DNA from 3 places in the Methylobacterium sp. Leaf88 genome. Region 1 is predicted to be linked to each of the others. Evidence: predicted binding sites of a transcription regulator. Region 1 holds the regulator's gene; each other region holds the start of a gene.

The links. The regulator LexA, encoded in region 1, represses DNA repair genes until DNA is damaged. The targets are predictions, from matches to a motif close to TGTTCNNNNTGTGTTCNG.
Region 2: the regulator LexA is predicted to act here: its motif matches at 1,856-1,873, upstream of ASF20_RS12695 (DUF3072 domain-containing protein).
Region 3: the regulator LexA is predicted to act here: its motif matches at 4,336-4,353, upstream of ASF20_RS14360 (putative DNA modification/repair radical SAM protein).

The regions. Positions count from the first base shown of each region.
Region 1 is NZ_LMMK01000015.1:55,599-65,513, forward strand. Features, by position in the region: gene gltA (citrate synthase) at 1-727, opposite strand, end outside; gene gltX (glutamate--tRNA ligase) at 977-2,398, opposite strand; gene ASF20_RS10990 (ComEC/Rec2 family competence protein) at 2,593-4,851, shown strand; gene lexA (transcriptional repressor LexA) at 4,845-5,597, opposite strand; gene ASF20_RS11000 (DUF937 domain-containing protein) at 5,951-6,736, opposite strand; gene sfsA (DNA/RNA nuclease SfsA) at 6,900-7,607, shown strand; gene ASF20_RS11010 (FkbM family methyltransferase) at 7,640-8,470, opposite strand; gene ASF20_RS11015 (outer membrane beta-barrel protein) at 8,816-9,915, shown strand, end outside.
Region 2 is NZ_LMMK01000020.1:224,653-234,567, reverse strand. Features, by position in the region: partial or broken gene ASF20_RS23355 (Hint domain-containing protein) at 1-109, opposite strand, end outside; gene ASF20_RS12700 (Flp family type IVb pilin) at 893-1,126, opposite strand; gene ASF20_RS12695 (DUF3072 domain-containing protein) at 1,323-1,628, opposite strand; gene ASF20_RS12690 (MarR family transcriptional regulator) at 1,916-2,425, shown strand; gene ASF20_RS12685 (response regulator) at 2,425-3,147, shown strand; gene ASF20_RS12680 (ATP-binding protein) at 3,152-4,543, shown strand; gene ASF20_RS12675 (hypothetical protein) at 4,676-4,870, shown strand; gene ASF20_RS12670 (efflux RND transporter permease subunit) at 4,953-8,096, opposite strand; gene ASF20_RS12665 (efflux RND transporter periplasmic adaptor subunit) at 8,109-9,356, opposite strand; gene ASF20_RS24635 (hypothetical protein) at 9,545-9,718, shown strand; gene ASF20_RS12660 (Crp/Fnr family transcriptional regulator) at 9,779-9,915, opposite strand, start outside.
Region 3 is NZ_LMMK01000024.1:6,771-16,685, forward strand. Features, by position in the region: gene ybaL (YbaL family putative K(+) efflux transporter) at 1-1,616, shown strand, start outside; gene ASF20_RS14355 (UdgX family uracil-DNA binding protein) at 1,621-3,102, opposite strand; gene ASF20_RS14360 (putative DNA modification/repair radical SAM protein) at 3,104-4,318, opposite strand; gene ASF20_RS14365 (RecX family transcriptional regulator) at 4,442-5,059, opposite strand; gene ASF20_RS14370 (TAXI family TRAP transporter solute-binding subunit) at 5,141-6,571, shown strand; gene ASF20_RS14375 (Gfo/Idh/MocA family oxidoreductase) at 6,611-7,933, opposite strand; gene ASF20_RS14380 (hypothetical protein) at 8,066-8,437, opposite strand; gene ASF20_RS14385 (phosphatase PAP2 family protein) at 8,532-9,305, opposite strand; gene ASF20_RS14390 (2'-5' RNA ligase family protein) at 9,396-9,915, opposite strand, start outside.

The DNA.
Region 1 (9,915 bases):
AGCCCGCGAGACGCACGGTCGAGGTCGAGGCGTTCTGCTCGTGATCGGCGTGGAGAATGAAGATCCGGTCGAGCGCGCGCGCGAAGATTGGATTGACCTTGAACTCCTCGCACGGAACCGCGAAGCACATCCGCAGGAAGTTCGAGGTGTAGTCGAGATCGTTCTTCGGATAAACGAAGGGCTGTCCAATCGAATATTTGTAGGCCATCGCCGCCAGGGTGGGCATCTTGGCGATCATCCGCATCGACGCGACCATGCGCTGCTGGTCGTCCGAGATGTCGGTGGAATCGTGATAGAAGGCCGAGAGGGCACCGACGCAGGCGACCATGATCGCCATCGGGTGCGCGTCGCGGCGGAACCCCTGGAAGAAGCGGTTCATCTGGTCATGCACCATGGTGTGGCGCGTGATCCGGTAGTCGAAATCCGCCTTCTGGGCCGGGGTCGGCAGCTCGCCGAACAGCATGAGGTAGCAGGTTTCGAGGAAGTCGCCGTGCTCGGCGATCTGTTCGATGGGATAGCCACGATAGAGGAGAATGCCCGCATCGCCGTCGATGTAGGTGATCTTCGACTCGCAGGAGGCGGTGGAGGTGAAGCCGGGATCGAAGGTGAACTTGCCCGTCTTCGCGTAGAGCTTGCCGATATCGATCACGTCCGGCCCGATGGTGCCGGTCTTGATCGGAAGTTCGACGTGGTTGTCGCCCACGGTGATCGTGCTGGAGGCGCTCATGGAGACCTGGACCCTTTCGTGGCAACGGGGCGGCGTCGGCCCGCGTGGCGATGCAATCGACCACCCGGGTCCGGGGTGCAAATGCAGCGCATGCTGCACTTGCTCACACGAGCATGGGGGTAGCGGATCGGCGGACCGTCATCAACCGACGGCCCGGCTCACCTCGACGTCGAAGCGAAATCCGGGCCGATTTGTCATTCTTCCACTCGGAGCACTCGGACGAACCGGCATTTTGCTGCAGTGCGGTGGTCAGCCGGTCTGGTCGCGGAGCCGGCCGAGACACTCCTCCCGGCCGAGCACGGCCATGACGTCGAAGACCGGCGGCGAGGTGGCGCGGCCGGTGAGCGCCGCCCGGAGGGGCTGCGCGATCTGGCCGAGCTTCAGGCCGTTCGCCTCGGCAAACTGCCGGACCGCGCCCTCGGTGGCGGCGGCGGTCCAATCGGGCAACCCCTCGAGGGCCGGCAGGAGGGCGGCCAGGCGATTCCGGGCCTCGTCGCCGAGCAGCCCCTTCGCCTTCTCGTCGGGCACGAGGGGCCGGGCCGCGGTGAGGTAGTAGGCGCTGTCCAGGAGTTCGACGAGGGTCTTGGCCCGCTCCTTCAGGCCCGGCATCGCGGCAGTGAGCGTCTCCCGCAGAGCCGGACTCATGGGCACCGCGATCCCCCGTGCCGGGCCGAGCGCCGGCAGCACCTCGTCGATCGCCGCGACGAGGTCCGCATCGGCCGCGCCACGGATGTAGAGGCCGTTGAGGTTTTCCAGCTTGGCGAAGTCGAAGCGCGCGGGCGACCGCCCGATGGCATTGAGGTCGAAGGCGGCGATCATCTCCTCGGTGGAGAAGACCTCCTGGTCACCGTGGCTCCAGCCCAGGCGCACGAGGTAGTTGCGCAGGGCGCTCGGCAGGTAGCCGAGGTCTCGGTAGGCATCGACGCCGAGGGCCCCGTGCCGCTTCGACAGCTTGGCGCCGTCCGCGCCGTGGATCAGCGGGATATGCGCCATGGCGGGCGCCTCCCAGCCGAGGGCATCGGAGATCTGGCGCTGGCGCGCCGCATTGGTCAGGTGGTCGTCGCCGCGGATGACCTGGGTGACGCCCATGTCGTGATCGTCCACTACGACGGCGAGCATGTAGGTCGGGTTGCCGTCCGAACGCAGCAGGACGAGGTCGTCGAGATCCTTGTTCTGCCAGACGACCCGGCCCTGCACGCCGTCCTCGACCACGGTCTCGCCGTCGGTCGGGGCGCGCAGGCGAATCACCGGCTTGACGCCGGCGGGCGCCTCGGACGGGTCGCGGTCGCGCCAGCGGCCGTCGTAGCGCAGGGGCCGCCCCTCTGCGCGGGCCGCCTCGCGCATCGCCGTCAGTTCGTCGGGCGTCGCGTAGCAGCGATAGGCGTGGCCGGAGGCCAGCAGGCTCTCGGCGGCTTCGCGGTGACGGGCGGCGCGGGCGTATTGGTAGATGACGTCCCCGTCCCAATCGAGCCCGAGCCAGCGCATGCCGTCCAGGATCGCGTCGATGGCGCCCTGCGTCGAGCGTTCGCGATCGGTGTCCTCGATGCGCAGCAGCATGCGGCCGCCGAAGCGGCGGGCATAGAGCCAGTTGAACAGGGCCGTGCGAGCCCCGCCGATGTGAAGGTAGCCCGTGGGCGAGGGCGCGAAACGCGTGACGACGGCTGACGACATCAATCTGGACTTGAATGGCTCGTGATTCGGGCGGGAAGCGGATCGACCGGCCCGGAACCGCGCGTGTAGCATGCGCGCGGGCACACGTTAAGGAATCGTCCCGTTCCCAGGATCGCAGGGCGCATCGCCGGCTCCCGGTCACGGACGCACGCCCGGAGGTTTTCGCGATGGCGCAGGCGCGGGCGATGGCGGCGATGGGGCGCATCACGCGCCACCTCGCCGCGCGTCGCCCGGGCGCCGGGCCGATCCGCGACTGGTTCCGGGCGGGATGGACCCGCGAGATCGAGCAGCGCCGGCTCTTCGCCTGGCTCGCCGTCGCGTTCGGATGCGGCATCCTCGCGTTCTTCCTCGGTACGCAGGGGACGCCGTCGCTCCTGGCGCCGCTCGCGGCCGCCGCCCTGCTCGCCGCGACGACGCCCCTCCTCGTGGCGCGCCCGTTCGGCCTGGCCCTAGTGCTCGCCGCCGTCGCCGCCCTCCTGGGCTTCGCGGCGGCCGCCGCGCGGGTCCGCTCGGTCGACGGGCCGATCCTCGCCCGCACCACGATCGGTCCGCTGGTGGGCACCATCGAAGGGCTGGACGAGCGGGAGGAGGGGGCGCGCCTGATCCTCCGCGTCGAGAGCTTTGGCACCCTCGGCGCCGAGGTCCGCCCGGTCCGGGTGCGGGTCTCCTACCGCAAGGCGAATACCCTGAAGCCGGGCGACCGCATCGCCGCGACCGCGCGCCTGCTTCCGCCGCCGGAAGCCGCCCGCCCCGGAGGCTACGACTTCGCCCGGGATGCCTTCTTCCGTGAGATCGGCGCGGTGGGCTCCCTCGTCGGCAAGGTCGACCTGCGGCCGCCGGCCGAGAGCGCGGACTGGCAGATCCGCCTCGCGGCCGCCGTCGACGCGGCCCGCAACGCCCTGACGCGCCGCATCACCGACGCCAACGGCGGACAGGCCGGAGCGGTGGCGGCGGCCCTGGTGACGGGCAAGCGCGGCCTGATCAGCCCCGAGACCAACGACATCCTGCGCGCCGCCGGCATCTACCACGTCGTCTCGATCTCGGGCCTTCACATGGTCCTGGCGGCCGGCGTGGTGTTCTGGCTCGTGCGGGCGCTTCTGGCCCTCGTTCCGTTCGCGGCACTGCACTGGCCGATCAAGAAGATCGCCGCTGCCGTCGCCATGGTGGGCGTGACGGCCTACTGCGTCTTCTCCGGCTGGGACATCGCCGCCGAGCGCTCGCTGATCATGACCCTCGTGATGCTAGGCGCGATCCTGGTCGACCGCCCGGCGCTCAGCATGCGAAACTTGGCCCTCGCCGCCCTGATCGCCCTGGCCCGCGAGCCGGACGGCCTCCTCGGCCCGAGCTTCCAGATGTCGTTCGCGGCGGTGGCCGGCCTGATTGCCTGCGCGCCGCTGATCGCCGGACGCGGGCGGCAGCGCGACGGTGCCGGCCTGCTCCCCCGGATCTTCGCCCTGGCGACCGCGGCGGTCGTCGGCACCCTGGCCACGACGCTCGTGGCCCAGATCGCCACCGCGCCCTTCGCCACCTACCACTTCCAGACGGTGCAGCCCTTCGGGCTGGTGGGCAATGCGCTCACCCTGCCGCTCGTCTCCCTGGCGGTGATGCCGTCAGCGGTTCTGGGCATCCTCGCCTATCCGTTCGCGCTGGATCAGCCGGTCTGGTGGGCCATGGGCCTGGCGGTGCGGGGGATGCTGACCATCTCGACCTGGATCGCGGGCTTCGGCAACGCCGTCGTCGTGGTCCCGGCCTTCGGCACGGGGGCCCTCGGCCTTCTGGCCGCCGCCCTGATCGTCCTGACGCTCCCGGCCTCGTCGCTGCGCTGGCTCGGCCTCATTCCGGCAGCGATCGGCATCGCCTGTGCGGCTGCCCCGGATCGCTACGACATCTACGTCGATCGGGAGGGGGCGGGCGCCGCCATCCGCCAGCGCAATGGGCGGCTCGCCACCCTTGGCCGGCCGCCCCCCTTCGTGCTCGCGCAATGGCTCAAGGCCGATGGAGACGACCGACGGGTGCAGGACGTCACGGGGTTCGAGGGCGCGCGCTGCGATCGCCTGGGCTGTACCCTGACCACACCCGACGGCCGCGTGCTCGCCCTGACCACCGACAAGCGTGCCCTCGGAGAGGACTGCGCCAGGGCCGACATCCTGATCACCCGGCAATCCGCGCCCGGCGGCTGCGCCGCATCGATCGTCATCGACCGGGATTTCCTGGGATCGCACGGTGCGACCGCGATTCGCCTCACCCGCGATGGGCCGTCCCTCGCCTCCGCGAAGCATCCCGGGGATGTCGTGCCCTGGCGTGCGACGCCTTTGCGCAAGCCGTTGTTCCCGCCGGGAACGTCCTTGCCATCTTCGACACCGCCTGCGTCGGTCTTACCGGAAATCCCCGATCGCACCCGCGACCCGTCGGATCCGTCCGGCGATGAACCGGACGGGGACCCCCTTCAGTAGCGGCGCACCAGACTGACCAGACGTCCCTGGATCTGCACCCGATCCGGCCCGAGGACCCGCGTCTCGTAGGCCGGATTCGCCGCTTCCAGGGCGATGGACGATCCACGCCGGCGCAGGCGCTTCAGGGTCGCCTCCTCGTCGTCGATGAGGGCCACGATGATGTCGCCCGTATTGGCGGTGTCCTGCTTGCGGATGACCACCAGGTCGCCGTCGAGGATCCCGGCATCGACCATCGAATCGCCGCGCACCTCCAGGGCGTAATGCTCGCCACCGGCCAGGAAATCCGGCGACATCGTCACCGAATGGCTCTGTTCCTGGATGGCCGAGATGGGCGTACCGGCCGCGATCCGACCCATCACCGGGATGGTCACGGCCCGACCGCTCTCGTCGGTGGCCTGCGTGGTCGGCAGTCGGGGCACCGATGCGCCGGCCGGCAGGCCCTTGCCCTTGCCGCCTTCGACCACGCTCGGCGTGAAGCGGCGAACCTCGGAGGCCGGAGCGGCGCGCGGGGCGCCCGCATTCCCCCCGAGGCTCTCCGGCATCCGGATCACCTCGATGGCCCGCGCCCTGTTGGGCAGCCGGCGCAGGAAGCCGCGCTCCTCCAGGGCCGTGATCAGGCGGTGAATGCCCGACTTCGACTTCAGGTCGAGGGCATCCTTCATCTCGTCGAACGACGGGGGAACGCCGCTCTCGCGCATCCGAAGCTGGATGAACTGGAGCAGGTCCAGCTGCTTACGCGTCAACATGCGGGACACTCTTCGTTAGCGCCACGGATCGCGGCGGGTGGCACTAGAAACAAACCACGAACACGTTAAACGTTCCGTAAGTGTTCTGCAAGGGTTCCCATCTCAAGCCTCTCGGACCCGATCCGTTCGATCCCCTCGGCAAGGGCGGATCCGGGCGTCGCCCGAGCGCCACGCCGGCCTGCCGCTGCGGCCATCGCTGCGACCGAGTGGTGCCCCGATCCGACGAACGAGTTGGACGGCCGGCGTCGGAACCGGTCGGCAGGGCGCCCGGGCGCAGCGCCCTCGGGTCGATGGCCCGGCGACGATCGGTTCTCTGCCGTCCTCTGTCGGCGTCGCCGACGGCGGGTCTTCGGCTAGCGCTGCCCGGTGCGTCCTGCCTTGGGCCGGTCACCCGAACCGTTGCCGCCCGTCTCGGTGGGATTACGGGGATCCTGCCAGAAGGTATCGAACAGGCGCTGCATCGCGCGGGCGTTCTCCTGCTGCACCTCCAGGCCCGTCTGGAACATCTGCTGCATCACGTCGAAGGGCGCTTCCGTGGCCGACCTGTCCGGCGCGGCGGACTCCGGCCGGGGCGAAGCCGCGAGCCACTTCGACGCCGCACGCGGCCGTGCCTGGGGCGAGGGCGTCGCGGGCTTCGGGGCCTTGGCGCCGGAGTTCAGGAACGCCTGCATCATCTCCGACCAGGCATTGGGCGGGAAGCCGAAGGGGTTCGCCTCGGCGCGCGGGACCGGCGCCGCGGCAGGCGCTTGGTTGATCATGACGTGGACGATCCCCGCCACCACCATGCCGGCCATGATCGGCAGCATCTGCTTCAAGGCCGGCATCGCCACGCCGCTGACGGCAGCGGCCTGCTGCAGAACGGCCTGACTCAGATGGGGCGAGCCGAAGAGTTGCTGGACCAGCATGTCCATCTGCGGCGTCGCGCTCGACGACTTCTGCGCGGCGGGGCCGACGAGATTGAAGAGGTGGGCGAAGCCGGTCGGATCCTGGGCGACGTTCCGCTGCAGCCCCATCGTGAGGGCCGGAAGCAGGGCTTCCATCGCGCGCAGGCTCTGCTCCGGCGACAAGCCGAACTGCCGTCCGAAACCCTGCGCGTTGGGGCCCGCCTGCGCCTGAAGGATGTCGAACAGATTGAACATGGCGGCCTCGCGGACGAACTGCGGCTTTCCCGGTCATCGACCCGGGCGCGCCGCGCGAATTCTGTCGCATCCGGTCGGTACTGACCAGCCCGGGCGCCTCACGACGGCCCGATTCCCCGTCGACGGGGGCCCGTATCAACCCGTTTCTTGCCCCGGACCCGCGATGCGCTTCCCTTCGCCCCTGATCGAGGCGCGCCTGTTGCGTCGCTACAAGCGCTTTCTCGCCGATCTGCAGCTTGCCGACGGGTCCGTGATCACGGCCCATTGCCCCAACCCGGGGGCGATGCTGGGACTTGCGGTGCCGGGCGCGCGGGCCCTGTTGTCCGACGTCCGGGGCCCGACGCGCAAGCTCCCCTTTTCCTGGGAACTGGTGGAGGCGGATCTGCCCGGCGGCCGGCAATGGGTTGGCATCAACACGATGCGGCCGAACGCCCTGGTGGCGGAGGCCTTCGCAGCCGGCGGCCTGCCCTGCCTCGCCGGCTACACGGGCCTGCGGCCCGAAGTCCGCTACGCCCGGGCAAGCCGGGTCGACTTCCTCGCCACGGGGGAGGGGATGCCGCCCTGCCATGTCGAGGTGAAGAACTGTCACCTGATGCGCAGCCCCGGCCTCGCGGAATTTCCCGATTGCGTCGCCGCCCGCAGCGCCCGCCACATGACGGACCTCGCGGCCGTCGTCGAGGCCGGGGGCCGTGCCATGGTCATCATCGTGGTGCAGATGTGGGCGGATCGCTTCGACGCCGCGCGGGACCTCGATCCTGCCTTCGACCGGGCGCTTCAGGCCGCTCGGGCGGCCGGCGTCGCCGTCCACGCCCATCGCTGCCGCATCGACCCGGTCGGCATCGCCGTGGCCGACGCCATCCCGGTGCTGTAGGGCGCGCGTCCCAGAAGAACCGCGCGGGCCCGTCAGTCGGCCCGCTCGAAGATCAGGTTGAGGCGGGTGCGAGCGATCCGGCGATAGCCGTGCTGCTCGAGCAAGGCGGGCAGGTCGATCTGCCACTGGTCGGTGCCGTTCTCGACGATGAGCAGCCGCGGGTGGAGGCTCGCGGGGGCGGCCCGCAGGAAGGGTTCGAGGATCAGGTCCTCGGCGCCCTCGACATCGAGCTTCATCGCGTCGATGCGCGCGATGCCCTCGCCGAGGGCGAGATCGAGCAGGGGCACGGCCGGCACACGAATCTGCGCGCCCTCGTTCGTCCCGACGATCTTCAGGCTCGATTCCCCCCGGTTGCGGGGATCCACGAACAGGGTGAGTTCCCCCGCCTTGTCGGCGACCGCGCAGGCCACCGCCTTGACCGTTCCGAACGGATTCTGAGCGATGTTGTAGGTCAGGCGGTCGAACACGTCCGGCTGCGGCTCGACGGCCAGGATCCGGGCGCGCGGCCCCGCGAAGGCCGCCACGAACAGCGCGTAGGCACCGATATTCGCGCCGATATCCAGGAAGGTGCAGCCGGGCTGAAGCTTCGCCCGGAGAAGTGCGCGCTCCTCCGGATCGAAGAACTGCGGCGTGAAGAGCACCTTCTTCTCGCAGTTGTTGTTGTAGGGGTAGAGCCGCATGCGGGCGCCGTAGCGTTCGACGTCCAGAGGGGCGCCGCGCAGCAGCCCGATCGCCACGCGGCGCAGGAACAGGGCGAGGCGTCGCCCGGCCCAGCTCGCGTAGGAGATCCGGCCCGTCTGCCGAGCGATGCGCGCGACGAGGCCGGTGGGAGCGTAAGTGCCGTAGGGCTGCGTGTCTTTCATCGTGCGTGCTGATGCCAGCGCACGGACGCGGCGGCAAGCGACGCCGCCGCGGGAGGATCGAAAGGTCCCGGACATTCCGGGCCGATCAGCCCGCAGCGCCCCCTCCGGGCGAATGCGGTCGGCCGCAGATCAGACCTGACCGTCGCGCCACTTCGGAAGCAGAGGACAATCGTCGAGACCGGATCTGGTGCTCAGACCTGTTCCATTGCGGCAACACCACGACCGAAACCCAGTTCGAGCGGCCTCGATTGCCCGAAAAATAGGCGTCTGCACAAAGGATAGCTTTGCCGTAAACGGGAACCTTTGAGAACGTCGCCCCAACGCAGATCCTCCCGCAGAGTTCCCATCGCCATGCAGCGCTCGCTTCTCGCCCTTTCCGCCGTCCTGCTGTCCTCGGTCTGCGCCTTCGCGGCCGACATGCCGGCGAAGGTGCTGGCGGTCCCTGCCCCGCCCGCGCCGTGCAAGGCCGAGATCACCTTCCCGGCCTATGGCGGCGTCATTAAGCAGAACCCGAACCCGTCCTGCCTGACGCTCGGCGCCTTCGGCGACGTCTATGTCGGCGGTGCGGTCACGGGCTACTTCTACACCCAGCCCAACCAGTACACGTTCTCGCCCGCTCCGCTGCCGAGTGACCGGGCCGGCCGCGTGGACGTCTCGAACCTGATGGGCTTCATCCAGAAGGCCGACGGCCCGTTCCAGTTCTACGCCGCCTTCGGCGCCTACTCGATCCCCGGCCTCGGCCTGCCGATTTACGGCACCTTCGACCAGACGGACCTGCTGTATTCCCCGGCGCCGATCGTGTTCGGAAAGTACGTGATCAACGACAACTGGTCGATCCAGGGCGGTCGGATGCCGACCCTGATCGGCTCCGAGCTGCCGTTCACCTTCCAGAACCTGAACATCTCCCGCGGCCTCCTCTTCGGTCAGGAGAACGTGATCAACCAGGGTGTGCAGGTGAACTACTCGGATGGTCCGTGGGCGGCCTCGTTCGCCGCGACCGACGGCTTCTATTCCGGCGAGATCAACTGGGTCACGGGTGCGATCACCTACAAGATCGACCCCGCCAACACGGTGGGCATCAACGGCGGCACGCACTTCTCCAGCTACACCAATTTCGACTTCGCGGACCCGTTCGGTCGTCGCGGCCTTCGCTTCCAGTACGCCACGCCCGTCTCGCTGCAGAACAGCAGCATCATCAGTGCCAACTACACCTATGCGGACGGTCCCTGGATCGTGACGCCGTACGTCCAGTACACCAACGTGGAGCAGAACGCCGTCCTGGGCCTCGCCGGTGCCGAAACCATCGGCGGCGCCCTCCTCGCCAGCTACGCCTTCACGGACAACTTCGCCCTCGCGGGCCGCGTGGAGTACATCAGCCAGAGCGGCAACCGCAACAATCCGTTCGGTCAGACCTCGGTGCTCTACGGCGCCGGCAGCTCGGCCTT
Region 2 (9,915 bases), on a different contig from region 1:
GCTGTATCACGGTGATGGGCTCATTCGACGTATCGCCGAACACGCCGAGGTTGTCGCCTGACCCGGTGCTGGCGGTTTCCATCAGCGTGTAGCCCGGCGGGTCGGACATGACATTGCCCACCAAGAACCCGTCTGAAGCCGGCCGCAGTTCCACGAAATTCTTGTACGTGATGGAAGGATTGGGGCCGGACGACATCGTTGCGCTCCATGTATCGATTTGTCTATAGCGTTTCTAGGATTTCATAAATTTAAAAGCCAATAGAATTCGACAGAAATACTTCTATAGCTATATCTCAATACATCGAAGGTATAAGAACCTATTTAATCGGGCAATGTGAAAGTCGCGCAATTGTGCAATGAGGTCGGCACGGGACGGTGAGGGGCGGAAAGCGCGTTCTCCTGCACTCAGGTGCTTCCCACGAGTCTGTGGAACGGCATGCGAAACTTCACACGCCGTTGCGGCACTTTTTTTTAGCGGTTGGATTCGCAGTTGCGGATTGGATTGGTGGCCGCACCTAAGTCGACGCGTCGGAAGGGTGACGATGGCGCCGGGGTGCCACCCGTTTGCGCGATCGATGCGCGAGGGCCGGTCGCTGCGTCGGCGCCGGGAAGGAGCGAGAGGTCGTCATTGCCGCCGCGACGAAACGGGCCCGGTGGGGCTCGCCGTTCAGCCGGAGCGTGGGCGGCGTCGCGGCGCGCGTCCGCCGTCCTGTTTCGCGAAGCGGGGGCGGACGGCGTCCCGGGGACCGCCGGCTTCCGGCCCGGTGTTCTACGTGGAGGCAGCGCCGGGGATCGTTCGGACTGCGGAGCGCTCGCGGACCGAACGCGTCCGAGACTGGGTCACATCCGCCGAATGGTCACGCGGATGCACGGCGACGAAACAGGCTCGGACTCAGGATGACCGGTTGAGGGCAGCGCCGATATAGTTGTACATCGCGGTCGTCTGGTCGGCGAAGTACCGCATCGCGGTCACGATCGCCAGAAAGACCATGGCCATAATCAAGCCGTACTCGAGGGCCGTCGATCCGGACCTGTCTTCGAGGAAGCGGCGGGCCAGGATCTGCAGATCGTGCCGCGCCGGAAATCTCCGCCGACCCCTGGCCTGTTCGCAATCCAGTTCGGTCATGGCCCCAGGGAATCTTTCGCGGACGTCGATCGTGGGAAACGCTACGCGACCTTCCTTGCGGAGGACTTAAACGGATCGTCGAAGTCCGGACTTGAGCCGATGCGACGGGCCGGGCGCGTCAGCCCCCGGTCCGTCTTTCACGCTTGCCCGACCCGACCAGGCCATCGGATCGAGCCGGCCGGCCCCGCGGCGACGGTCAGGCCTTGCCAGATTCCTTGCGCAGGGCATCGATCCGCTGGGATGCCTCGGCCTTGTCGAGATCAGGGTCGAACGCGTCCGGGTCCTTCGCCTCTTCGGACAAGGTCTTGAGGTAGGACGCTTGCGCGCCGGTCATCGGCTCGCCGCCGGTGGTCCACTCGCTCGGATCCTTGATCTGGTTCGAGACATCCTTCGGATCGGTCTTGGGGTTCTCGTGAGCTTTCGAAGCGTCAGACTTGGACGTGCCGGACGTCGATGAGTCGGACTTGGATGCCTGGGTCTTGTTCGCCTGGGTGCCGGCCATGTTCGGATCCTCTGGTTCACGAAATGTTCTAGTGAACGCGAGGCTCAACGGCGGGTTCCTGCGCCTGCGCCCGATAAGGCCTGTCGTCCCGTGGTCATCTGTCTCACGGGTTCGCGCGGTTCGGATACGTAGGCGGTTCTCGCGATCGGCTGTTCCCATTGGGGGAACGGGACTCGGCGTGCCGTCACGCGTCCTCCGATCCCAGGCTTGACGGGTCGCGTCCGGGCTGGAACATGTCAACAACGCTGACGTACATCGAGGTCGCCCGAGACGTGACTGCCCACGCGATGCGAGATGCCGACGCCGACGCGCCGCTGCCGTCCTCCGGTTCCGGCGATGATCTCATCGAGCTTCTGTTCTTCGCCTACCGGGATTTCGTCGGCGACCCCGACCGCATCCTGGCCCAGTACGGCTTCGGCCGGGCCCATCACCGGGTGCTGCACTTCGTCGACCGCTATCCGGGTCTTACGATCGCCGAACTCCTGGATATCCTGCGCATCACCAAGCAGAGCCTGAACCGGGTGCTGAAGGATTTGATCGAGCAGGGCTACATCGCGCAGAAGACCGGCACCAGCGACCGGCGCCAGCGGCTGCTGTTCTGCACCGCGGCCGGGGCGGACCTCGCCGGCGACCTCATGCGGGTCCAGAGCCGGCGGGTGGCGCGCGCCCTCGCGGCATCGGAGCGCGGCGGCGAGACTCCCCTCTCCGCCGAGAGCTTCCTCTTCGGCATGATCGAACCCGACGCGCGCGCGGCCGTGCAGCGCCTGATGTCCCGGCGCGCCGGCAAGGCCGCCTGATGGCCACGCCCGGGGCGCGCCCGACCGCCGATCTTCCCGACCATGCGCCGCACGTCCTGGTGGTCGACGACGATCGCCGGGTACGGGAACTGCTGTCGCGTTTCCTCTACGAGCAGGGCTTCCGCGTCACCGCGGCCGGGAACGTGCCCGAGGCCCGCACCAAGGCACAGTGCTTCGTCTTCGATGCTCTGGTGCTCGATGTGATGATGCCCGGCGAGAGCGGTTTCGATTATGCCCGGGAAGTCCGCCAGACCTCGCGCGTGCCGATCCTGATGCTGACCGCGCGCTCGAATCCCAACGACCGGGTCATGGGCCTGGAGATCGGCGCCGACGACTATCTGCCCAAGCCCTTCGAGCCGCGCGAGCTGATCCTGCGCCTGTCGAACATCATCAAGCGGCGCAACGAGGCCGGCGGCCGTGCCCAGAGCCACGACACCGTGACCTTCGGACCCTTCGCCTACCGGATCGACCGGGGCGAATTGCGCCGCGCGGACGAGCTGATCCGGATCACCGAGCGCGAGCGCGAGATCCTCACCCTCCTGGCCCAGGCCGCCGGCGGCAACGTGGAACGGGAGGCCCTGGCCGGAAGCGGCGGCCTCGCCGCCGAGCGCAGCATCGACGTGCAGATCAACCGCCTGCGCCGGAAGACCGAGGTCGATCCGGCCAATCCCCTGTTCCTGCAGACGGTGCGGGGCGTGGGTTACCGCCTCGCGGTCGACTGAGCCCATGGCCGGTACCGGCCTGCTCCAGCGCACGGCGACCCGCCTCGCCGCCCTGCCCCGGCCCCGGCGGATGTGGCGGATCGTCAGCCGCGCCATCGGCGATCTCCTGCCCAAGGGCCTCTATGCCCGATCGCTCATCATCATCATCGCGCCGGTGGTGCTGCTCCAGTCGGTGATCGCCTACACCTTCATGGAGCGCCACTGGCAGCTCGTGACGCGCCGCCTTTCCTCCGCCGTCACCGCCGACGTCGCCGCGCTGATCGACATCTACGAGAGCTACCCGCAGGACAAGGATTCCGAGACCCTCACCCGGATCGCCAACGACCGGCTCAACCTCGACGTCGACATCCTGAAGGGGGCCAAGCTCCCCCCGGCGGGGCCGCGGCCCTTCTTCTCGATCCTGGACGAGGCCTTGTCCGAGGAGATCCGGCGCCAGATCCGCCGGCCCTACTGGATCGACACCGTGGGCCGCTCCAGCCTGATCGAGATCCGGGTCGCGATTCCCGACGGCGTGATGCGCGTCACCGCCCGGCGCAGCATGGCCTACGCCTCGAATTCGCACATCTTCCTCCTTTGGATGAGCGGCTCGTCCCTGGTGCTGCTCGGCGTCGCGATCCTGTTCCTGCGCAACCAGATCAAGCCGATCCTGCGGCTGGCCGCCGTCGCCGAGAGCTTCGGCAAGGGCCGTGAGATCGAGTTCCGGCCCCGCGGGGCCCGCGAGGTGCGCCAAGCCGGCCACGCCTTCATCGAGATGAAGCGGCGCATCGAGCGGGCGATGGAGCAGCGCACGACGATGCTCAACGGCGTCAGCCACGACCTGCGCACCATCATCACGCGGTTCAAGCTCTCCCTCGCCCTGGTCGAGCAGACCCCCGAGGTCGAGGACCTGCAGCGCGACGTCGACGAGATGAGCCGCATGCTGGAGGCCTACCTCGCCTTCGCCCGGGGCGATTCGGGCGAGGTGGCGGTGCCCACCGACATGCGCGCGCTCTTGGAGGACCTGCGCACCGACGTCGAGCGCCTCGGCGCCCATGTGGAGGCGGTGGACCTCGAGGACCATCCGCGGCTGACCCTGCGGCCCGACGCCATGCGGCGCTGCCTGTTCAACCTCGCGGCCAACGCGGCCCGCTACGGCGAGACCGTCGCGATCACGGGGCGGCGCGAGGCGAGGGCCTTCCTGGTCTCCATCGACGACGACGGCCCGGGCATCCCGCCCGATCAGCGCGAGGAGGTGTTCAAGCCCTTCGTGCGCCTCGACGATGCGCGCCAGGATGCGGGCGGCTCCGGCCTCGGGCTCTCCATCGCCCGCGACATCGCCCGGGCCCATGGCGGCGACGTCAGCCTGCACGACAGCCCGCTCGGGGGCCTGCGCGCCACGGTGCGGATCCCGGCCTGATCCGGGCTCATCGACCGCAGGAAAGCGTGGCCGATCCAGCTTGGCGCCGGGTGCGGGGCGATGCTATGAGAGGCGCAGCAAACGCCACAGGGACCGGTGAACCGGGTCCGACAGAGGTTGAGAGACCCGCCCATGAACAGCCCGCTGACCCCCCTCCTGATCCTCCTGCTCCTGCCGATCACCGCCATCTGCGCCGTGCTCTACACGGATGCGGGCATCGAGCCGGCGCTGTTCTACGCCACCGTGAAGACCTTCGTGGTGCTCTTCATCGTCGCCGGCGGCCTCTGCTTCGCCGCGAGCCGCCTGGCCGCCCGCAGCGAGGGCTGAGCGCGCGCGAGCCCAGGACCGCCGACGAAAAGGCCCGGACCGAAAGGTCCGGGCCTTTTCGTTTGGCCCCCCTGCTGGCGGCCTATTCGGCCGCGATGCGCGGCGGCAGGATCGGCTTCGGGTCGTTGGCCGAATGGGTCGGCAGCCGCGCGAACGCGCCCTCCGTCGGCTCGTCCACGCGTCCGACGAAGCGGCCGAAGACCCGCACGAAGAGGCGCGACAGGTCGTCCACCAGGACGAAGATCGCCGGCACGAAGACCAGCGACAGGCCCGTGGAGACGATCAGGCCGCCGATGACCGCGATCGCCATGGGCGCGCGGAACTCGCCGCCGATGCCGAGCGCCATGGCGGAGGGCACCATGCCGGCCGCCATGGCGATGGTGGTCATCACGATCGGCCGCGCGCGCTTGCGGCCGGCATCGATGATCGCGGTGGCACGGTCGACTCCGCGGGCCATCTCCTCGACGGCGAAGTCCACCAGCATGATGGCGTTCTTGGTCACGACGCCCATCAGCATCAGGATGCCGATCACCACCGGCATCGAGATCGGCTTGTTGAAGATCAGGAGGCCGAGGATCGCGCCGCCGATGGAGAGCGGCAGCGAGAACAGGATGGTCAGCGGCTGTAGAAAGTTCCCGAACAGCAGCACCAGCACGCCGAACACCATCATTAGGCCGGCGCCCATGGCGAGGGCGAAGCCCTCGAAGACCTCGCCCATCACCTCGGCGTCGCCCGTCTGGCGAATGGTGACGCCGGGCGGGAGGTCCTTGGCGGTAGGCAGGGCGAGGACGGCGCCGATCAGGGCGCCGAGGGCGTCCGAGCCCTCCATGTCCGCCTCCAGGGCGACCCGGATGGCCCGGTCGTAGCGGTCGATGGCTGTGGGGCCGCGCCCGAGGCTGAGATCGGCCACGGTAGAGAGCGGCACGGCCGCGCCGCCCTTGACCGGGACCTTCAGCGTTTCGAGCTGCGAAAGGTCGCCGCGCAGGCGCTCCGGCAGCTGCACCCGGATCGGCACCTGGCGGTCGATGGTGTTGAACTTGGCCAGATTCGCGCCGATGTCGCCGATCGTGCCGACCCGCACGGTCTCGGCGATGAGGTCGGTCGTGACGCCGAGATCGGCCGCGACCCCGGCCTTCGGGCGGATGCGGATCTCGGTGCGGTCCAAGGGGGCCGTCGAGAGCACGTTGACCAGGTGGGGCACGCCCGCGGCCTCGCGCTGGAGCTTGGCCGCCGTCTCCGCCACCACCCCCTTGTCGGGGCCGGACACGATCAGGGTCACGTCGCGCTGGCCGCCCTCGCGCAGGGCCCAGAATCGGATGTCGGGCACGTCGTGCAGGATCGCCCGGATGGCGATGTCCACCTGCTTCTGGGTGCGATGGCGGGTGTTCTTCGGAGTGAGATTGATGGTGAAGGTCGCGAGCCGGACTTCCTTCTTCCCGGGCAGCTGCCGGCCGCCGTCGACGAAGACGCTGCGCACCTCCGGCAGGGCGCGGATGCGCTCCACGAGGGCGTCCGTCACCTGCGTGGTGTCGGCGAGGCGAGCCCCCGGCGGCAGTTCCACCACGAAGATGGTGCGGGCGGCGTCCTCCGCGGGGAGAAAGCCCGCCGGCAGCAGCCCGGTGGACAGGATCGACCCGGCGAAGCAGGCGAGCCCGAGCACCAGGGTGATGAATTTGTGGCGCACCGACCAGGCGACCACGCGGGTGTAGCCCCGCATCACCGGGCCCTCGCGGGTGTGATCGGGGCCGTGATCGCGCAGGAAATAGGCGGCGAGCAGGGGCGTGATCAGGCGGGCCACCAAGAGCGACATGAACACCGCCGCCGCGATGGTGAGCCCGAACTGCTTGAAGTACTGCCCGGCGATGCCGCTCATGAAGGAGACGGGGGCGAAGATCGCCATGATCGTCGCCGTGATGGCGATGACGGCGAGGCCGATCTCGTCGGCGGCCTCCAGGGCGGCGCGGTAGGGGGATTTCCCCATGCGCATGTGCCGAACGATGTTCTCGATCTCCACGATGGCGTCGTCGACGAGGATGCCGGTGACCAGCGTGATGGCGAGCAGGCTGACGGCGTTCAGGGAGAAGCCGAGGCTGCTCATCACCCAGAAGGTCGGCAGCACCGAGAGCGGCAGGGCGATCGAGGCGATCAGGGTGGCACGCCAGTCCCGCAGGAACAGAAAGACCACGACGACCGCCAAGGCGGCCCCCTCCACGAGGGACAGCATCGCCGAGTGGTAATTGCCCACCGTGTTGGTGACCGAGGTGTCGATCAGGTCGAAGCGCACACCGGGATGGCGGGTGCCGAGTTCGGCGATGCGCTTGGCGACGCCGACGGCGACCTCCGCGTCGCTGGCACCGGTGGAGCGCGAGATCGCGAAGGCCACCACGGGCTCGCCGTTGAAGCGCGCGAAGGTGCGCGGCTCCTCCGAGCCGTCCACCAGGGTGGCGAGTTCGTCGAGGCGGACCTTGCGCCCGCCGGGGACGACGATCGAGGTTTCCGCCAGGGTGTCGAGGCTGGCCGCCCCGGCCAGGGTGCGGATGGACTGCTCCTGCCCGCCGAGTTCGCCGCGCCCGCCCGCCATGTCGGCGGCGGTCAGGCGCAGCTGCCGGTTCACGTCGGCGGCCGTGATCCCCAGCGCCAGCAGGCGGTCGGGCTTGAGGGTCACGCGGACCTCGCGGGCGACGCCGCCGAGGCGCTCGACGCCCCCGACGCCCTTCACGCTCTGCACCTGCCGGGCGATGACGTCGTCGATGAGCCAGGACAGGTCTTCCGGCGTCATCGCGGGCGCCGAGGCGCCGTAGATCATGATCGGCAGGCCCGCGATCTCGACGCGGTTGATGATCGGCTCCTCGATGGTGCGGGGCAGGTTCACCCGCACTTTCGAGATGGCATCCTTGACGTCGTTGACCGCCCGGTCGCTGTTCACCTCCAGGCGAAATTCGATCGTGGTGCTGGAGACGCCCTCGGAGATCGTCGAGATGACGTGCTTGACGCCCTTCACCCCCGCCACCGCATCCTCGACGACCTTGGTCACCTGGGTCTGCAGCTCCGAGGGCGCGGCCCCGGATTGCAGCACCTGGACGGAGACGATGGGGATGTCGATGTTCGGAAAGCGCGTGATCGGCAGCGCGCGGAAGCTGACCAGTCCGAGGACCACCAGCACCAGGAAGAGGACGAGGGAGGGGATCGGCTTGCGGATCGCCCAGGCCGAGATGTTCAGGCGCATGGGATCGTCCGATCAGCGGGAGGCGGCATCGGCCGCCGGAGGCGTCGCGGCCTCGGCCGCCTTGATGGGTGGAACCACGGGCCGGACGCGATCGCCGTCGCGCAGGAAGCTGCTGGCACGGGCCACCACCACCTCGCCCGCCTTCACGCCGGAGCGAACCTCCAGAACGCCGTCGGCGGCGAGGCCGGGCACGATCCGGCGGGCCTCGACGCGGTCGCCGGCGACGATGAAGACGCTCGCACCGCCATCGGCGCCGTAGAGCACCGCCGAGAGCGGCACCGCGACGCCGGTGCGGCGTGCGACCTCGACCTTGCCGCGGGCGAAGGCGCCGATGCGCAGGCTCGCATCGGGATCGAGGCCGATGCGGATGCGTCCGAGGCGCGTTGTACGATCGATCTCCGGATCGATGCGCCGCACCCGCCCCTTCAGGGTCCGCCCCTCGTCCCAGTCCAGGCGGGCCGGATCACCGACGTGGAGCCGCGGCATCCATACCTCCGGCACCTCGCCTTCGAGTTCGATCTCGCCCCGGGCGATCAGGCGGAACATCGGCTCCCCGGCGGCGGTCGCGGTGGCCCCCACCCGGGCGGTGCGCCGGCTGACGATCCCGGCCTCGGGGGCGCGGATCTCGGTTCGGGCACGCCGCAACGCGATCTCGGCGCCCTGGGCCCGCGCGGTGGCCAGATCGGCCTCGGCCAGCTGAAGTCCGCCCCGGGCGGCCGCGAGCCGGCCCTCGTTGCCCTGGGCGGCGGAGACGCGCTGCTCCAGGGTCACGGCCGTGGCATTGCCGGTGCGGATCAGGCTGCGCGTGCGCTCCAGGGCAAGGTTCGCCTCGACCTGGGCCGCCTCGGCCTGCACGATCTGGCTCCGGGCCTGGATGATCGCGGCCTGAGCCTTGGCGATGCCGGCGGCGTTGGCCGCCTCCTGGGTCACGATCATCTCGAGGGAGAGCCGTGCCAGGGGCTGGCCCCGGGCGACTCCGGCGCCCTCCTCCACCAGCAGGTCGGTGATGCGAAGGCCCTCGATCTCGGGCGCCACCAGGATCTCGTCGCGGGGCACCAGCGTGCCGGTCACGACAGCGAACTCCACGATCTCGCGGGCGACGGCCGATGCCACCGTCACGGCGGGTGCGACGGCGGCCGGATCGGGAACCGCCGCCGGCTCCGCGGCGCGGGCGACGGGGGCGAGCGACGCGGCGCCGGCCAGCACCGCGAGGGCGAAACGAAACCGGTGTCCGAACGGCACGGGCCGAGGGGGGCGCATGGCAGGGCACTCGACGCGGGTGGGATGTACGGGCTTGCGGGGCGAGACCGGCAAATTCATGGCACACCTCTCGGGCGACGTCCGCGTTGCCGGGACCTCGCCCCCGCTCGGTGCGAGGATCGGCAACATTTTGCCTGCCGTCACGTTAGGACAATCGTAGACCTTTTCCGGTCGAGGGTTAACGAACCATGAGCATCTTCGAGGTCCGTCAGCAGTCGAATGGCGCCGTTCTCTGGACCGGCAGCGCGCTCGACGAAGTGTCCGCTCTCGATGCGATGGCGCGCGAAGCCGGTTACATCGACTTTCAGGCGCTTCCCGAGGAGATCCGCGCGGCTCACCCGGTCGCCCGTCCGATCGCGTAAGGCGTTTCGGGGCCCGTTTGGCGAGAGATCCTTGACCCGGGTCGCCGACCGGCATGCGCCCTAGCGGGACGCCATGGGATCCAGCGACAGGTAGCGGGGATCGAAGCCGGCCAGGCTCGTCAGCCGCTGGACGTTCCGGATCGTCAGGATGCGCGAGCGCAGCTCGATCAACCCCTGGCGCTTCAGATCCTGAAGCG
Region 3 (9,915 bases), on a different contig from region 1:
TGCTGATGTTCGGCGTCGGCCTGCATTTCTCGATCAAGGACCTGATGGCGGTGCGCACCATCGCGCTGCCGGGCGCCATCGTGCAGATCCTGGCGGCCACCGCCATGGGCGGCGCGCTGGCGCTGGCCTGGGGCTGGGGCCTCGGGGCGGGGCTCGTCTTCGGCCTTGCCCTGTCGGTGGCGAGCACGGTGGTGCTGCTGCGGGCGCTCGAGGAGCGTCGGCTCCTCGACAGCGACAAGGGCCGCATCGCGGTGGGCTGGCTCATCGTCGAGGATCTGGCCATGGTGCTGGCCCTCGTGCTGCTGCCGGCGCTGGCCCCCTCCCTCGGGGGCGACGGGGCGGGCGTCGCGCACCATGCCGGGGACGGCAACATCTGGCTGACCCTGGGGCTGACGCTGGCCAAGGTCGGGATCTTCGCCGCCGTGATGCTGGTGGGCGGGCGCCGCTTCGTGCCCTGGCTCCTCGACCAGGCGGCACGCACGGGCTCGCGCGAGCTCTTCACCCTGGCGGTGCTGGCCCTGGCGCTCGGCATCGCCTTCGGTTCGGCGGAGCTCTTCGGCGTCTCGTTCGCGCTCGGCGCCTTCTTCGCCGGCATGGTGCTCGCCGAATCCGACCTCAGCCATCAGGCGGCGGCCGATTCCCTGCCGCTGCAGGACGCCTTCGCGGTGCTGTTCTTCGTCTCGGTCGGCATGCTGTTCGACCCCGGCATCCTGATCCGCGAACCGCTCTCGGTGCTGGCGGTGCTCGGCGTCATCCTCATCGGCAAGTCCCTGGCGGCGGTGGCGATCGTGCTGGCCTTCCGGCATCCGCTGGGCACCGCGCTCACCATCGCGGCGAGCCTCGCCCAGATCGGCGAGTTCTCGTTCATCCTCGTCAGCCTCGGCCTATCTCTGAAGCTCCTGCCGGAGGAGGGGCGCGACCTCATCCTCGGCGGCGCCATCCTGTCGATCACCCTCAACCCGCTGTTCTTCGCGCTCACCGACTGGGTCGGCCGCAAGGTCGCCGAGCGTCCGGCCCTCGCCGCCCGCTTCGAGCGCCAGGGCGCCGCGGCCCTGGCGGTCACCAGCGAGAGCCCGCCGCATCGGGGCCACGCGATCCTCATCGGCTATGGTCGGGTCGGCAGTACCATCGGCCAGGCGCTCAAGGCCTGGGACCTGCCCTACATCGTCCTCGACCGCGACCGCCGCCGGGTCCTGGAGTTGCGCCAGGAGGGCATCGAGGCGGTGTTCGGCGACGCCACGGCGCCGGGCATCCTGCAGGCCGCCGACATCGCCCAGGCCCGCCTGATCGTGGTCGCGACCCCGGAGGCCCACACGACGCGGCGCATCGTCGAGCTCGCCCGGGAGATCCATCCCGGCATCGACACCCTGGTGCGCACCCACAACGACGGCGAGCGCCGCCACTTCGAGGAGCAGGGCGTCGGACTCGTGCTGATGGCCGAGCGCGAACTGGCCTTCGGCATGACTCTCTACGCCCTGCGCAGCCTCGGCCTGAAGGAGGGCGAGGCCCGCATCTTCGTCGACAGCACCCGGGTTGAGAGCCGCTCCGCCCCCATCGAGACCGCGATCGACCAGGTCACGCCGGAGCTGCGCCCCCACAAGGAGGAGGGGGCGTGAGGCGTCAGGCGGCCAGGGAGCGCCCGAGGTCGTGGACGCGGCGGAGATCGGCCACGAAGGCCGCGTAGGCCTCCGCCTTCGCCTCGTCCGGCAGGCGCAGCAGGTAGGACGGGTGCACGGTGATGAACCCCGCATAGGGTTTTTCGAAATCCGCCGGGCCGCGCGCCCGGGTGATCGGGATCTGTTTGCCCGTCAGCGCCAGCACGGCGGTGGCGCCGAGCGCCACCACGAGCTTCGGCGCGACGAAATCGAGCTCCCGGTCGAGCCACCAGCGATAGTGGCTGACCTCGCCGGCGGTGGGCTTCTGGTGGATGCGGCGCTTGCCCCGCTCCTCGAATTTGAAGTGCTTGACCGCATTGGTGAGGTAGGCCTCGCCTCGCACGATCCCGGCCTCGGCCATCGCCCGTGAGAGCAGTTGCCCGGCTGGGCCGACGAAGGGGCGCCCCTGGCGGTCCTCCTGGTCGCCCGGCTGCTCACCCACGAAGGCGATGGACGCGCCCAGCGGTCCTTCGCCGAGGACGGCCTGGGTCGCGCCGGGGACCAGCGGCTCCGAGCGCCGGATGATGGCGTTGAGCGCCTCCAGCGAATCCGGGGCCTGGTCCGCCATGGCCGCGACGGCCCGGGCGGGATTGCGCTTGACCGGCATCTGCGGCGTCCTCTCGATCATGGCGCCGGTCCGCGCCGCCGCCTGCCGGACGAGGCCCGGAATGGCGGCGGTCTCGGGCATGTTGCGCCAGTACTTCTTCGGCATCTCCGCCCGCATCGCGGCGAGGTTCGTCCGGGCGGGGTTGAACGTGCTCTCGTAGTAATCGCGCCAGCCGGCCTCGAATCCGTCCTGTGCCGGCGCGTCCTCGCGTCGCCCTGGCGGTCCGAACGCGAGGACATCGCCGTCCCAGCGGGCGGAGGCCTCCGGCGTCAGGATGGTCCAGTCCAGTCCGCGGAAGCGATCGACGAAGAACGGGGCGGCGGCCCCCAGGATGTGGTGGTCCGGCTCGAACCAGGCGACGAAGCGCTCCGGCCCATCGCCCTCCACGCGGCGGAAGCGCAGGAAGGCGTGCATCTTGTGCAGGTCGCGGGCGATGGCCTTGCGCATCCGCTCCAGGCGATGGACCAGCGGGTCGCTCGAGATCTCCAGCAAACGCCGCTCGCCGCGCTGGATGCGCCAGATCAGATCGTAGAGCAGGGCGTAGCGCTCAGGGTCGCGGTGCAGCACCACCCGGGCGACCATCTCGCCCACCCCGCGCGGCAGGCTCAAGGGAGCTTCCTCCGAGGGCGCGGGGGGCGGCGCCCCGAACAGCCCGGACGCTTCGCCGATGGACCACAGCACCCGCTTCGGCGGGATGCCCCGGCCGGCGAGGCGACGGGCCGCGGCCCGGAAGCCCTCGAGGTCGGCGCCCGGGGAGAGGTCGACGGCTTCGAGCGCGCCGCGCCCGAACCCTGTCCCCTCCGCGGGGGAGGGAGGAGCCGATCGGTGTGCGCCCGCCATCCTAGAACAGCGACAATTGCTTGGGCGGGTCGGCGAGCCGTGCCCGCAGGTCGAGCCGGTCGGTGAGGCCGCCCGCCGGATGGTAGTCGGCGGCGATGAGGAAGGGCCGCGCCCGCTTCAGGGCCGAGGTCAGGCGGGCGACGTCGTCGAGGCGCAGGCGGGTGTGCCGGCGGGCCCGGATGATCTTGTCCACCGCCCGGGCGCCGAGGCCCGGCACCCGCAGCAGCATCTCGCGGTCGGCGGCGTTCACGTCGACGGGAAAGCGCGCCCGGTGCTTCAGGGCCCAGGCCAGCTTCGGGTCGATGTCGAGGGAGAGCATCCCGTCCTCGGTGGCGTCGGCCACGTCGTCGGGGGTGAAGGCGTAGTACCGCAGCAGCCAGTCGCCCTGGTACAGGCGGTGCTCGCGCTGGAGCGGCGGCGCGGTCAGCGGCAGGATGGTGGACCCGTCCGGGATCGGGTTGAAGGCCGAGTAGTAGACCCGCTTGAGGTTGTAGGAGCCGTAGAGCAGGGCGCTCTTGCGGATCAGCGCCTCGTCCGTGGTGGCGTCGGCCCCGACGATGACCTGCGTCGACTGCCCGGCCGGCGAGAACCGGCGCTTCTCGGATTTCGCCTCGGCGATGCGCTCGCCGATCTGCGCGATGGCGTTCTGGATGACGGCGCCGTCCTTCTCGGGGGCCAGGCGCTCCAGGCTCGCCTCGGTGGGCAGCTCGACGTTGATCGACAGACGGTCGGCGTAGAGGCCCGCCTCCTCGATCAGCCAGGGGCTCGCCTCCGGGATCGACTTCAGGTGGATGTAGCCGCGAAAGCCGTGATCGCGCCGCAGCGATTTCGCCACCCGCGTCAGCAGCTCCATGGTGTGATCGGGCGACTTGATGATGCCCGACGAGAGGAACAGGCCCTCGATGTAGTTGCGCTTGTAGAACTCCACCGTGAGGGTCACGACCTCCTCGACGGAGAACTTCGCCCGCTGCACGTTGGAGGAGCGCCGGTTCACGCAGTAGGCGCAGTCGAACAGGCAGTAATTCGTCAGCAGGATCTTCAGGAGCGAGATGCAGCGCCCGTCCGGCGTATAGGCGTGGCAGATGCCGGCGCCGGTGGTCGAGCCGAGCTCGCCCTTGCCGGCCGTGCGCTTGGGCGCCCCGGACGAGGAGCACGAGGCGTCGTACTTGGCGGCATCGGCGAGGATGCGCAGCTTCTTCGCGAGCATTTCGTCCATCGGTGAGAAATGCGCCTCGTTCGCGCTTCGTTCAAGTTTTCGCGCACGGATTCGGGCTTTCTCCGCCGCCGCGATGTCGCAGCCTTATAGCTGGGAACCAAAGCCCGGAGCCCGGTCCCGGAGCTAAGCCTCGTGGTCGAGGGGCTCGGCGTCGGGATCGGCCTCGATCACCCGTCGGCCGAGGCCGTACGGGAAGCCGGCGCGGGCCATGGCGGCGAGATCCCGGTCGCGATGGGCCTCGCGCGTCCCGGGCCGGCGCCAGGGTCCGAGGCGCCGCCGCTTGGCATAGGCCCGGGCCGCTTCCGCCTCGAGGTCGACGCCCGCCTCCGCCGTCTCGCGCTCGGCCTCCATCGCGCTCGCCACCTGCTCGCGCGACACGCCCTTGGCGGCGAGCTTGGCCGACAGGGCCCGGGCGGAGGCACCGCGCCGGCGCAGGGCCGCGAGGCGCCCGGCGGTGAAGCGGGCGTCGTCGACGAGGCCGGCGCCGACCGCGCGGGCGACCGTGGCCTCGATCGCCTCGGCGAAGGCGCTCGCCTCCTCCCCGCGCAGGCGGCAGCGCTTGTCGACCCGGCGCTTCAAGGTCTGCCGCAGCATCGCCACGGAGGCGCTGTAGCGTTCGAGGTAATGCAGGGCCGCCCGCTCGAGATAGGCGGGGGTGACGGGCGGGGGCGGTTTGACCTCGGCCCGGTCATCCGGTGCGGCTCCGGTGGGGCGGCGGGACGCAACGTTTCGCGGTGTCATCGGTTCTTCACGATCCGGACGGGGTTCGGGGGTCGGTCTCGCAGATATGGTGATCCCGCTGGACAAAGGCTCGTTCCTGCCATGCCGGCATTTCTCGTGAGACGCGAGTGGCTTCTCGTCCTTCTGGCGCTCGGCTTCGCCGTCGTGGCGGGGATGCTGGTCTACCTGTCGCGTCCCACCACCCTAACCGTGGCGGTCGGTCCCCGGGACGGCGCCGAGGCGACCCTGCTTCAGACCTACGCCCAGGCTCTGGCCCGCGGTCGCGAGGATGTCCGCCTCAAGCTGAACTTCTACGATGACGTGCGCGACAGCGCGGAGGCGCTCCAGCGCAACAAGGCCGACCTCGCCGTGGTTCGGCCCGACGTCCTCCTGCCCGAGAACGGGCTCACCCTGGCGATCCTGCACGACGAGGCCCTGCTGATCGCCGCGCCGGAAGCGGCGGGCATCGAGAACTTCCCCGACCTCGCGCGCAAGCGCCTCGGCGTGGTCGAGCGGCACGCCGCCGACATGCCGTTCCTGACGAACCTCCTCGCCTTCTACGACTTCTCCGCCCAGCCGGCGGCCGAGCCGGTCCCCGAAACCGGGCTCGGCCCGGCCCGGATCGCCCTCGTGCCGCTCACCCCCCAGGAGGTCACCAGCGCCATCGCGGAGGGCCGCGTCGACGCGGTGGCGGTCATCGCCGCTCCGGCCTCGAAGGCGGCGATCTCGACGGTGCGTGCCGTCGAGGCGGCCTCGGCCGAGAAGAAGATCAATTTCGTCTCTGTGCCGGATGGCGGGGCGATCATCCAGCGGATGCCCGAGTTGCAATCCGTGACGATCCCGGCGGGCACCTTCGGCGGTCGCCCGAAGCGCCCGGACGAGGACGTGAAGACGGTGGGCGCCTCCTACCGGCTGATGGCCCGCGGCGGCGTTAGCCGCTTCACGGTCGCCTCGGTGACTCAGCACCTGTTCGAGTGGCGCTCGAAGCTGGCGCCTCTGGCGCCGATCGCCAACCTGATGAAGGCGCCGGATTTCGATTCCACCGTCGCGGCCACGAGCGCTCGCCTGCCGAATCATCCCGGCGCGGTGGACTACTTCGAGCGCGAACAGCAGACGATGTTCGAGCGCTACGAGGACTACATCTACCTGCTGGCGTTCTTCGGCGGCACCGTCGGCTCAGGTGTCGCCTGGGTCGCCCAGCGCCTCGCCCGAAAGCGGCGCGAGCGCATCGACATCGTCCTCGACCGGCTCCTCGACATCCTGCGCGAGGTGCGCGCCGCCACCGGCAAGGCCGACCTCGACGGCCTCGTGCGCGAGACCGACGACCTTGTGGCCGACGTCGTCCAGCATGCCCGCGAGCGCAACATCGACAACCGCACCGTGAGCGCCCTCATCCTGGCCATCGACGCGGTCCATGCGGCGATCAACGACGAGCGCCGCAATCTCGGCGCGGGTGACATCGAGAGCGGGCGGGCGGTGGACCACGCCCGCACGGCCCGCCTCCTCTCGCTCCACACGCCGGCGGCGGAGTAGCCGGCCGAGACCCGATCGCGACGCGGCGGACGCCCGGGATCAGCCCGCCGCGTCGAGTTCGGGGCCGCGGGTGACGTCGAGGCCGCTCGGTGCGCCCGGCGGCGGGCCGACCGTGACGGGCCGGCCCGTGCGGGCCGCCTCGTAGATCGCCTCCATCAGCACGTGGTCCTGCAGGCCCTCCTCGCCGGGGGTGCGCGGGCGCCGATCCTCCTGGATGCAGCGCGCCATGTGATCGATCTCCAGGGCGAACTGGTTCTTCTGCGCGAGGATGCGGGTGTCCTGCGATTCCGCCTGCCCGTCCGGTCGCGCGATCACCAGGCGCTGGCCGCGATACGCGAAGGCGTTCTGCAGGTCGATGGCGGCCCGGTCGGTATGGACCTGGAGCCGGCGCGACTCGTGAACCCCGTAGCTCGTCAGGCACTGCGCGATGACCTGCGAGGGGAAGCGCAGGGTGAAGGAGACCGACTCCTCGACCTCGGCGAATTTCGGATCGCCTTCCGGCGAATGGATCTGTGCCTCCACCGAGACGGGCTCCTCGCCGGTGAGGGCGCGCACGCCGTTCAGGCAGTAGAGCCCGATATCCGGCAGGGCACCGCCGCCGGCCAGGGCCTTCTTCAGGCGCCATTGCTGGGGCAGGCCGGTGGTCTGGCCGTTGAAGGCCTGGATCAGGCGCGTCCGGCCGACCTCGCCGGAGCGGGCGAGACGCGCCACCTCGCGGTTGTAGGGCTCGTACTGGCAGCGATAGGCGATCATCAGCTTGACCTTGGCCGCCGCGCAGGCCGCGATCATGTCCCGGGCCTCGGCGGAGGAATTCGCCATCGGCTTCTCGCAGAGCACGTGCTTGCCGGCCTTGGCCGCGGCCAGCACGTCCCCGCGATGGACGGCGTTCGGCGTCACCACGTACACGGCCTGGACCGCGGGGTTTTGCGCGAGGCGGTCCCACTCGTCGTAGCCGTAGACCGCCTCCGGCGCGATCCCGTACTGCTCGGCCACGAGCTTCGCCTTGGCGGGGGTGCCCGACATCAGAGCGACCACGCGGGCCCGCTTCGTCTCGCCGAAGGCCGGCAGGATCTCTTCCAGGCTGAGGCGTCCGAGGCCCACGATGGCGAAGCCAACGCGCTGGCCCGGCGGCATCGGGGCGGGGGGCGGCGGGGGCGCCCGGTCCCCGGGGCCGCGCCAGTTCGGGAACATGACCTTGCCGCCCTGCACCGCGCCGGTATCGGCCGGGACCGAGGGGCCGGGCGGGCCCGATTGCGCGCCCGCGCCCGCGCCCGCGCCCGTCGCCCCGAGGGCGAGGCCGGTCAGGGTCGCACTGCCCGCGCGCAGGACGTTGCGGCGGGAGAGGGGGATGTCATCCGTCATGAAGCTCGCTGTCGGTTCCGGCGGGACAGGGGCCGCGGATGGAGAACCGCCGGCCTGCTTCTTCGGGAACGTCACGGCGAGAAACGCGGTTCCGGCGATCCGACGGCCTGCGCCACCGGACCGCTGCCGCCCTCAGGCCCCGTCGCCCCGCGCAGCTAGGCGGGCCCGCAGGGACGCGATCTCCGAGCGCGCCGCCCGAAGATCGCGCATCAGGCCGATGGGGATGGGCACCGCGGCGGGCGGGTCCGGCACGAACTGGACGCCGACGCAATCGTCGCCCCGCCAGATCAGGCGTACCGGCCGCGTCTGCCGGGTCTTGCGGATATGGAGGGTGAAAATCTCCGGCAGGGGCACGCCGTCGCTGAGCGCGAGGCGCAAGCCATCGGGACCGCAGTCCCGGATCAGGCAGGCCGTGTCGGAGGCGTGCGGGGCGATGCGGATCTCGGCGCCGAGGAGGCTCCGCAGCCGGTTGCCCTGTCGACGCTCGCGGGTGATCGAACCCATGTGACCCTCTTCAGAAGTGGCATTGGGGTAACAGGGTTGTGGCCTCCCGGTGCCGGTGGGCGAAAGCGCCGGAGCGATTCATCGTCCGGTAGGGTTAAGGCGTCCGCTCCGGCTCCCCGTGACGGGTCGGGGCCTCGACGTCGCCGCGCTGCTGCAGAACCAGGGCGACGAACCAGCAGAGGGCGGCCCAGGCGGCTCCGACGCACCAGCCGGCGACCACGTCGCTCGGCCAGTGCACCCCGAGATAGATGCGGCTGAGCCCCACCAGCAGCGTCATCGACACCCCGACGATGAGCACCAGGATCTTCACCCCGCGCTGGCGGTCCACCCGGGCGATCAGGCTCGCCAGGGTCAGGTAGGCGATGGCCGACATCATGGCGTGGCCGCTGGGGAAGCTCGCGGTGAACACCTCCATCCCGTGGGGCACGAGGTCCGGGCGGGGGCGCTGGTAGAACATCTTGAGCACCGTCGAGGCGATCTCGCCGCCGCCGATCGCCGCGACCACGAAGACGGCGATGCGCCGGCGCCCCGTCATCGCCAGATAGGCGCAGGCCGCTGCCGTCACGAACACGATGGTGAAGACGCTGCCGAGCCCGGTGATGTCGCGCATGGTCTCTTCGAGCCAGCGCGGCCCGATCGGGTCGGAGAGATCGGCGGGATTGCGCAGGGCGAGGAGGATCTTGCGGTCGAGGGCGGCGGTCGAGCCCTCGCCGACCTCGTTGGCCAGGGCGAAGAAGCCGTAGCCGAGGAGACTCACCGCCAGCAGCGCCAGGACCGGGCCGACCTCGTTCAGGCGCAGGGCCAGGCGCAGGGCGTTCGCCCGGGTGACGAGCGGATTGTTGCGGTAGCCGGAGGGCAGGGCTTTCATGCGGGCGTCTTCGCGAACTGGTCGATGGGGGGCTGGGGGCTCCCGGCATAGCGGATCGGCGGGGCGTCCTCCATCCGGGCGGACGCGGCGTTACCCGAACGCGAAGCTGGCGCGACGCTCCCAGGGACCGCCGAGGTAGCGCCAGAGCAGAAGGCCCGGCGCCGTGAACCGGAAGGGCGTGAAATCCGCCTCCAGCTCGGCGTGCAGCGTCCGGGCGGTGCCGGGATCGACCTTGTTCTGCACCGTGACGTGCGGGCGCCAGCCCTGCCGATCCTGCGCGGTCAGGCCCTCGCCCAAAGCCTCGAACGGGTCGGCGAGCCGCGCCCGGAAGGCCGAGAGGGCGTCGGAGGCGAGCACGTAGGCGACGCCGCGCCCGGTGAAGCGCAGGCCGGTCACCGCCACCTCCGGCGGCGCCTGGGTCCGGGTCATCGCCGACAGGGTCTCGACGATGCCCGGCTCGCTCGGGCCCGGCAGGTGGTGGAACAGGGTCGCGTGGGCCGGGATGTGGTTCAGCGCCTGCGGGAAGTGCCGGCGGCGCAGGCCGTCGAACCGCGCGAAGGTGTCGGGATCCATCCCCAGGGTGAGGATCAGCGGGTCGGGCGTGGGGGTG